DNA from 4 places in the Streptomyces sp. NPDC001204 genome. Region 3 is predicted to be linked to each of the others. Evidence: riboswitches for the same ligand, from Rfam matches in the RefSeq annotation. Region 3 holds a riboswitch; each other region holds the start of a gene.
What was found. A riboswitch is a leader RNA that binds a small molecule or an ion and turns the genes downstream of it on or off. The one in region 3 is predicted to bind cyclic di-AMP.
Positions count from the first base shown of each region.

Region 1: it holds a riboswitch for cyclic di-AMP, as region 3 does, so the genes downstream of both, ACWC91_RS09295 (M23 family metallopeptidase) here and ACWC91_RS20615 (LysM peptidoglycan-binding domain-containing protein) in region 3, are expected to answer to the same signal.
Region 2: it holds a riboswitch for cyclic di-AMP, as region 3 does, so the genes downstream of both, ACWC91_RS30335 (M23 family metallopeptidase) here and ACWC91_RS20615 (LysM peptidoglycan-binding domain-containing protein) in region 3, are expected to answer to the same signal.
Region 4: it holds a riboswitch for cyclic di-AMP, as region 3 does, so the genes downstream of both, ACWC91_RS11100 (NlpC/P60 family protein) here and ACWC91_RS20615 (LysM peptidoglycan-binding domain-containing protein) in region 3, are expected to answer to the same signal.

Region 1 covers NZ_JBSFJL010000005.1:112,393-114,580, forward strand. Annotated here, with positions in the region: gene ACWC91_RS09290 (M16 family metallopeptidase) at 1-539, shown strand, start outside; cyclic di-AMP (ydaO/yuaA leader) riboswitch at 773-933, shown strand; gene ACWC91_RS09295 (M23 family metallopeptidase) at 946-1,689, shown strand; gene ACWC91_RS09300 (HPr family phosphocarrier protein) at 1,881-2,162, opposite strand.
Region 2 covers NZ_JBSFJL010000028.1:17,934-20,121, forward strand. Annotated here, with positions in the region: gene ACWC91_RS30335 (M23 family metallopeptidase) at 80-1,138, opposite strand; cyclic di-AMP (ydaO/yuaA leader) riboswitch at 1,150-1,306, opposite strand; tRNA gene ACWC91_RS30340 (tRNA-Met) at 1,537-1,610, opposite strand; gene ACWC91_RS30345 (dihydrofolate reductase family protein) at 1,710-2,188, opposite strand, start outside.
Region 3 covers NZ_JBSFJL010000014.1:82,904-85,091, reverse strand. Annotated here, with positions in the region: gene ACWC91_RS20620 (LysM peptidoglycan-binding domain-containing protein) at 1-481, shown strand, start outside; cyclic di-AMP (ydaO/yuaA leader) riboswitch at 664-831, shown strand; gene ACWC91_RS20615 (LysM peptidoglycan-binding domain-containing protein) at 836-1,558, shown strand; gene eno (phosphopyruvate hydratase) at 1,807-2,188, shown strand, end outside.
Region 4 covers NZ_JBSFJL010000006.1:158,712-160,899, reverse strand. Annotated here, with positions in the region: gene ACWC91_RS11105 (bifunctional [glutamine synthetase] adenylyltransferase/[glutamine synthetase]-adenylyl-L-tyrosine phosphorylase) at 1-777, opposite strand, end outside; cyclic di-AMP (ydaO/yuaA leader) riboswitch at 1,108-1,287, shown strand; gene ACWC91_RS11100 (NlpC/P60 family protein) at 1,296-2,188, shown strand, end outside.

The sequences.
Region 1 (2,188 bases), on a different contig from region 3:
AGGTGCTCGGCACCTACTGCCTCGGCGGCACCCTCACCTCCCGCCTGGACCGCGTCCTGCGCGAGGAGAAGGGATACACCTACGGGGTGCGGGCGTTCGGCCAGGTGCTGCGCTCGGCCCCCGACGGGTCGGGCGCCGCGATGCTCGCCATCAGCGGCTCGGTCGACACCCCGAACACCGGCCCGGCCCTGGACGACCTGTTCACGGTGCTGCGCAAGCTCGCCGCCGAGGGTCTCACCGACGCCGAGCGGGACGTCGCCGTGCAGAACCTCGTCGGCGTGGCGCCGCTGAAGTACGAGACGGCCGCCGCCGTGGCCGGCACGCTCGCCGACCAGGTCGAGCAGCACCTGCCCGACGACTACCAGGCGACGCTCTATCAGCAGCTCGCCGCGACCGGCACGGTGGAGGCGACCGCGGCCGTCGTCAACGCGTTCCCGGTGGACCGGCTGGTGACGGTCCTCGTCGGTGACGCGGCGCAGATCAGGGAGCCGGTCGAGGCCCTGGGCGCCGGCCGGGTCACCGTCGTCGCGGCCGAGTAGCGGTAGCACCTCGTTGCCGCCGCCGTCGCACGCGCGACGAACGGCACACGCGCACGTGGGGCCCTGGTGACCGAAGCGTCACCAGGGCCCCACGATGTCCGAATTGAGGGGGAGGTTGCCTGTCTGCCCTGTGGTATGCGCTACAAAACTTCTGATCCGTTTGGGAATTGAAAGCGGCCCCGTTTAGCGTCGGTCCGGCTGTTCGTCGGGCAGTGCGCCGCGTCCGCGGCACCGGACAGTCATCGCCGAGTCCCCGTACGGCGTGAGCCAGGGGAGCCGGGGACCCACCGTCCCTGGGGTGAATCGGACACCCGCGCACGCCGCGAGGGGGCCGTAGGAGACCTTCCTGCTCCGAACCCGTCAGCTAACCCGGTAGGCGACAGGGAAGGAAAGGACCCACGTCTCCATGGCGTTCACCCGCGCCGCCGGGAAGCACCGCCGGCCGAGCCGGATGCACCGCACCACCGCCCGCGCGGCGGGCGTCGCGGCCCTGGCCACCACCGGCGTCATCGGCACCCTCGCCGCCCCGGCCCTCGCCGCGGAGGCCCCCGCCCCCGAGGACACCGGCCTCACCCCGGTCGTCACCATCGGCGACAGTGTCGCCGAGAAGATCGACGCCCAGGCCGTCGCCCAGCACAGGGCCGCCGCGCGCAAGCAGGCCGAGGAGGCCGCGCGCAAGAAGGCCGCGGAGGAGCGCGAGGCCAAGGCGCGCGCCGCCCGCGAGGCGGAGCGCGAGCGTCTCAACGCCTTCGTGACGCCGATCCTCGACTCGTACATATCGACCGGCTACCGCACCGGCGGCTCCCTGTGGTCCTCCGGCGCCCACACCGGCATCGACTTCCACGCCGCGAGCGGCACCACCGTCCACGCGGTCGGCATCGGCACCGTCGTCGAGACCGGCTGGGGCGGGGCGTACGGCAACCAGGTCGTGATCAGGATGGCCGACGGCATGTACACCCAGTACGGGCACCTGTCGTCCATCGGGGTCTCGGTGGGCCAGCAGGTCGTCCCGGGCCAGCGGATCGGCCTGTCCGGCGCGACCGGCAACGTCACCGGACCGCACCTGCACTTCGAGGCCCGTACGTCCCCGGACTACGGCTCCGACGTCGACCCCGTGGCCTACCTCCGCAAGCACGGCGTCAACGTCTGACCCGCCGCGCCGGCGCACCGCCCGGCGCGCCACGCGACACTCCCGAAGCCCCGGCTCCCGAGCCGGGGCTTCCGGTGTCCCCCTCCGTGTTCCGTTCCGGTGTTCCGGTGTTCCGGGGCCCCGCCGGGCACGCCGAAGCCGTGCCACCCGATCCGGGCGGCACGGCTTCGGCGCTGGACCGGTCCTGCCGGTCAGACGGTCTCGGGAAGCTCCCCGAGACCCTCGGCGACCAGCTTGGCCAGCCGGTCCAGCGCGGCGTCCGCGCCGTCGGCGTCGGAGGCCAGGACGACCTCTTCGCCGCCCTCGGCGCCGAGGCCGAGCACGGCCAGCATGGAGGCCGCGTTGACGGGCGTCCCGTCGGCCTTGGCGATCGTCACGGGGATGCCTGCGGCCGTGGCGGCCCGGACGAAGATGGAGGCGGGGCGGGCGTGGAGGCCCTCGGCCCAGCCGACGTTGACGCGGCGCTCAGCCATGTGTTGCTGCCCTTCGGGTGATCAGG
Region 2 (2,188 bases), on a different contig from region 3:
GGGCTGGGCCGCATCCGGCCGCAAAGGTTGCGCAAACCGGTCTCACAGGCTCGTCAAGGGTGTGACCGGTCCGTGTTCGTCAGGGGGTGATGCCCTTGCCGCGCAGCCACGCCAGCGGGTCGACCCCGGTGGACTCGCCGCCCGGGTGTACCTCCAGGTGGAGGTGGGGCCCGGTGACGTTGCCGGTGGCGCCCACACGGCCGATCACGTCGCCCGTGCTGACCTTCTGGCCGACGCTGACGCTGATCGACGACTGGTGGCAGTACCACAGCTCGGTGCCGTCCTCGAGGGTGAGGATCGTGCGGTAGCCGTAGGAGCCGGCCCAGCCGGCCTCGGTGATGGTGCCGGTGTGGATCGCCTTGAGCAGGGTGCCCGTGGGCGCGGCGAAGTCGAGGCCGGTGTGGTAGCCGGAGGACCACATGGAACCGGCCTGACCGAAGGTGGAGGTGAGCGTGTACGAGGAGGTGGGCAGCGCGTACTGCTTGGCCAGTTCGGCCAGCCGGGCCTCCTCGGCCTTCCGCGCGGCCTCCTCGGCCTTCCGCTTGGCCTCCTCCTCCGCCTTCTTCTTCTCGGCGGCGGCCTTGGCCTCGGCCGTCTCCCGCGCCTTCGCCGCCTCCTGGGCGGCCTTCTTGGCGACGGCGGCCTCGGCATCGGCCTGGGCCTTGGCCTCGATCTGGACCTGCTGCTGCTCGGCCTGCGCCATGATCCGGTTGCGCAGCACCTCGCCGGCGTCCGAGGTGCCCTCCTCGGCCTCGGCGGCGGACACGCCGACGCCGCTGAGCGCCGTCGCCGAGCCCACGGGGTCGGCGTTGGAGGAGTCGTCGAACAGGGAGCCCACGGAGGGCAGGTCGGGCAGCGAGATGGACACCGGCGGCTTGCCGCTGTTGGCGCTCGCCATGCCGCCCGCGCCGACGGCGGCGATGACGCCGACACCGAGAACGGTGGAGCTGCGGGCGAGTCCGCCGCCGCGCTGCTTGGCGACACGGTGCCGGCCGCGCACGGGACGGATGGTCTCCGCGGTGGGGTTCCACTCCTCCCAGGGGCCCTCGCCGGCGCGGCGGCTGTCGTAGCCGAAGGTCTCTCCGTGCTGCCGGCTCGGCGCGAACGGGGCTTCCGGAGCAGGCGGGTTGGACGCCACGAAGGCGCACTCCTTTCCTTCCGTCTCGCCTACCGGGTTAGCTGACGGGTTCGGAGCGGGAAGGTCTCCTACGCGCGTAAACAAGCCGTGCGTACACGGCGGTTACGCTCGATTCACCCCAAGTTGGTGGTTCCCCGGTTCCCTTGCGGGATTCGGCGTGCGCGCACGGAGCCGCCTCTTGTGACGGCTGGGACGACCGTGCTGCGTTATCGAACGTTAATAGACTCGGGGCTCGGATTCCAAGCCGTTCGACTTGATCGCTAAACCTTCCGGCACGACCTTACGGTCCATGACCACCGAAAACCGGGCGAGTTGCCCGCATCGCGGAGGAGAGTCGTGTGTCCGCGAAACACTCAGGGCCGGAATCCATTGATCGGATTCCGGCCCTGAGCCTTCAGTAGCGGGGACAGGATTTGAACCTGCGACCTCTGGGTTATGAGCCCAGCGAGCTACCGAGCTGCTCCACCCCGCGCCGTTGTGACACCAGTATATGCCATCCGGAAGGCTGCTCGCACCCACCTCACCTCCCACCGCCCGTCACACGGTTCCCGGGCGTACGGGGAGGTCCCGCTCAGCCGAGCAGATGGCGGTTCGGCTCCCTGGCCCGCTCCTCGAACTCCGGCACCACGACGACGTCCGCGCCACCGGCCGCCAGCACCCCGGTCCCGTCGGCGCCCTCGACGAACGTGTCCGGCTCCCGCCACGCCGTCACCACCCGTCGCACCCCGGCGTCCAGAATCAGCCGGGCGCACGGACGCGGCCGGGAGGCGCGGCGGGCGCACGGCTCCAGGCTGCTGTACACCGTGGCGTCCGGCAGTCGCGGATCCGCCGGGTCGACCTTGGCCAGCGCCGCCTCCTCCGCGTGCACGACCGGGTCGCCGCCCTCCCGCGAGTACCCGCGGGCGAGTTCGGTCCCGTCGGCGGCGACCACCACGGCGCCCACGCTGAACGCGGTCCGGGACGGCGGGCACTGGGCCGCCAGCTCGCAGGCGAGCCGGAGCCAGTGCCGGTCCGCGGGCACGGCGCGGCCGGCGGTGCCGGGAGCGGTGG
Region 3 (2,188 bases):
CACCACGTCCTCCCCTTCGCCGTCCTCGCCCGCCAAGAAGGGCGAGCAGGCCGAGTCCGACGCGTCCTCCGATGTCGCGGCGGGCGGGTCGCAGTCGCCCGCCGCCTCGCCCTCGGTCACGGCGCAGCCGGACTACACGGACAACTCGTGGCAGGTCGGCGGCACTTCGGCCCTGGTCGACACCGGCGCACTCAGCGGTGGGCGGCACCGCGGCGGCAGTGCCGTCGAGGACCCGGCCGACAGCCACTCGACCGCCTCCTCCGGCCGTCACGCCTCCCGTGGTGGCTCCGCGCGCGCCGTCGTCGCCGACTCCTACACCGTCCGCGCCGGCGACTCCCTCGAGTCCATCGCCGACTCCCTTGACCTCCCGGGCGGATGGGACGCGCTGTACGCGGCGAACAAGGGGGCGATCGGGTCCGACCCGAATCACATCTCCGCCGGTCAGACCCTGAATGTCCCTACCGAAACGCCCCAAAAGTAGGCGGAGTTCACGCCACGCTTCGCGCTGAATGTCCCATTCGGGGAAAGTGTGGGATGAGTCTCAGAAGCCCTGATCGTCTTTGGAATTCGGCGAAGCGCATGCCTACGGTCGTGACCGCTCGTCACCGCGAGCCCCGGCTGCCGCAACGCCGAATCCTGCCAGCGGCCGCACGGGAACAGTCGTCGCGTCAAGCGCCGTGGGCAGGAGCGGGGGACCCAAGGTAAGTGCCGCGCCGGGCAGTTGACCGGAGCGGCTAGGGGTGGAGCCGTGCCTCGTGTACGAGGCACGGCCGGGCAACTCAACCGGCCCGAACCCGACAGCTCACCTCGCAGGCGTCGGTGAGGGGATCCATCCATGCTGTTCTCCAGCAAGGGCAAGCACCGCCGTACGTCCAGGACCACCCGTGTCATCGCGCTCGCCGGTGTCGCCGGCGCCGCAGTCGCCGCCCCGCTGATGGCGGTCGGCAACGCCTCCGCCGCCACCGCCTCCGAGTGGGACGCGGTCGCCCAGTGCGAGTCCGGCGGCAACTGGTCCATCAACACCGGCAACGGCTTCTACGGCGGCCTCCAGTTCACCAACTCCACCTGGGCCGGGTACGGCGGCACCGCCTACGCGTCGCGCGCCGACCTGGCCTCCAAGTCGCAGCAGATAACCGTCGCCGAGAAGGTCCTCGCGGGCCAGGGCAAGGGCGCCTGGCCGGTCTGCGGCAAGGGCCTGTCCGGCGCCGCCTACACCGGCAGCGCCCCCTCGTCCTCCTCCTCGTCGGCGTCGGCGTCTTCCTCTTCGTCGTCGTCGAGCGGCAGCTCCGCCAAGAGCACCACCACCCGCTCGACCGAGCAGCAGGCCGCCAACCGCTCCGCGACGCGCCCCGCCCCGAGCAGGACCGTCACCACGCCCAACGGCGAGAAGGTCAAGAAGGGCGACGGCGAGTACAAGGTGGTCTCCGGCGACACCCTCAGCTCCATCGCCGCCGAGCACGGCGTCCAGGGCGGCTGGAAGAAGCTGTTCGAGCTGAACAAGAACATCATCGACAACGCCGACCTCATCTACCCGGGCCAGCAGCTCCACCTGAAGTAAGGGCCCGTACCGCCCTTCATGGGCCCCCGCCCCGGCGTGTTCCCCCCTACGCGCCGGGGCGGGTTCTTTTCGTCTCCCGCACACCCGGCCGTTCCCGAACCTTCCCCTTCCCTTTGTTCCGAGCGGGAACAAAGGGTACCGTCACTCTGTCCACGAGGCGGTCGGTCGGCCGGTCGCCGCCCCGGGACGGTTAGGCTCTAGGCGCAAGGCTCACGCCCCGCACTTCCAGCGTCACATCCCAGAAGGAGATGCTCGTGCCGTCCATCGACGTCGTCGTAGCCCGGGAAATCCTGGACTCCCGAGGCAACCCCACGGTCGAGGTCGAGGTCGGCCTCGACGACGGCAGCACCGGTCGTGCCGCCGTCCCCTCCGGCGCCTCCACCGGTGCCTTCGAGGCCATCGAGCTCCGTGACGGCGACCCCAACCGCTACCAGGGCAAGGGCGTCGAGAAGGCCGTCCTCGCCGTGATCGAGCAGATCGGCCCGGAGCTCGTCGGTTACGACGCCACCGAGCAGCGCCTGATCGACCAGGCCATGTTCGACCTGGACGCCACCGACAACAAGGGCTCGCTGGGCGCCAACGCCATCCTCGGCGTCTCCCTCGCCGTCGCCCACGCCGCCTCCGAGGCCT
Region 4 (2,188 bases), on a different contig from region 3:
GATCGAGCCCTCCACGGTCGTCTCGGAGCAGATCCGCATCATGTGCGAGGCGAGCCGGGTCGCGGCGCGCAGGGCCTTGACCTCGTCGGCGCCGTCCTCGGCCTCACCGACGAAGATCACGTCGACGTCGGAGACGTAGTTGAGTTCGTGGCCGCCGCACTTGCCCATCGCGATCACCGCGAGCCGGCACAGCGCGTCGTCCTCGGGCGCGGCGGCCCGCGCGAGCCGGAGCGCGGCACGCAGGGTGGCGGTGGCGAGGTCGGCGAGCTCGGCCGCGGTCTCGGCGACATCCGTGGTGCCGCACACGTCGCGGGCGGCGATGGACAGCAGGCAGCGCCGGTAGGCGACGCGGAGCCCGACCGGGTCGGCGGCGTCGGCGAGCCCGTGCTCGAACTCCTCGACCCCCGGGTGCAGGTCGCGCGGCTCGTAGGTGACCAGCGCCCGCCAGTCGCCCGCGTGCCGGGCGAGGTGGTCGCCGAGCGCGGTGGAGGCGCCGAGCACACCGAGCAGCCGGTCGCGCAGCGGTTTGGCCGCTATCAGCGTGTCGAGCAGCTCGCGGCGGGCCTTGGACCCCGGCTGCGCCTCCAGCAGCCGGACCAGCCCGCCCAGCGCGAGATCCGGGTCGGCGGTGGCGCCCAGCGCCTCCAGCAGCACCGGATCGTCCCGGAGCGGCGCGAGGTCCGGCCCGTCCAGCAGCCGCTCGGCGTCCGAGGCATGGATGAAGCCGTGCCGCAGCAGCCGCGTGAAGGTACTGCTCCTGCGCCCCGGCGCCGTCATCCCGGCCTCCCGTCGGATCAAGCCCGTCCTGGCCAGAGCCTATCCGGACTCCCGGGCCGGAGCCCTGACGGCGGTCCAGCTTTCCGCACGGTCAGAGGCCGGACGCACCCCCTGTCACCCCTTCCGCGCTGGGGGCGGCCCCTGCGACACCGACAGGTACTCCTTCAGCCAGAAGTCCGAAAAGCATCGGAGTGCAGGCATCCGTATGCGCACCGTGAAAGTCACGAAAACGTAGCGGACATATCACGCACCAACCTTCACAGCAGTCACAAGCGTTGGCTAGCGTGCCCGGCGGGCACCCCGTACCCCGCCGGCGAGCAACGCCGGGACGGGTGGCCTGCGCCGAGTCCGGTGCGCCTCACGGCCGCCGGAGCCGGGGACCCACGCATCCCTGGGGTGAATCGGTCCCGTTCACGCGTCCCCCACGGCGCGCACGGGACGGTAGGGCAGCCCTTCCGACCACCCGCCCGAACCCGACAGCTAACCCGGTAGGCGGTCTACGGAAGGAGGCGCCACCCTTGGCGTCGCACCGCAAAGCCCGGACCACGTCCACCCGGATCGCCGGACTGCGCACGTCCCCGGCCCTCGGTCTGACGACCGCGGCCCTCACCTCCGTGGCACTGCTGTCCCAGACGGCGAACGCCGCGCCCGCACAGCCCCGGAAGCCCAGCCTCGAAGAGGTGCAGAAGAGAGTCGACGACCTCTACCACCAGGCCGGGGTGGCCACCGAGAGGTACAACGCGGCCAAGGAGAAGACCACCACGCAGCGCAAACGCGTGAACGGCCTCCTCGACGACGTGGCGAAGCGCACCGCGAAGCTGAACGAGGCGCGGCGCGAGCTCGGCTTGTTCGCAGCCGCCCAGTACCGCACGGGAGGGATCTCCGGTACCGCGACGCTGCTGCTCGCGAAGGATCCCCAGCAGTACTTCGACCAGGACCATCTGATGAGCCAGCTCACCGAGCGGCAGAAGAAGGCCGTCGACGACTACCGGACCGCACAGCTCTCGACGACGAGGAAGCGTACCGAGGCGACGAAGGTCCTGGAGTCGCTGACCACCTCGCAGAACGATCTGAGGACCAGCAAGGTCGACGTCCAGAAGAAGCTCAGCGAGGCACGCCATCTGCTGTCGACGCTGACCGCCGAGGAGAAGGCGCGGCTGGCGGCGATCGAGAAGAAGAAGCAGGAGCTCGCCCGGCAGAAGGCCGCGGAGCTGGCCCGCAAGCAGGCGGCGGAGGCGAAGGCGGCGGCGCAGAAGCGCGAGCAGGAGCAGGCGGCCCAGAGCTCCGACGCGAAAGCGAGCAGCGGAACGGGCACGGGAGCGGACACGAGCGCGGGCGCCGGATCGAGCACGGGCGCGGGCACGAGCGCGGATGCCGGATCGAGCACCGGCTATGCCGCCAAGGCAGCCAA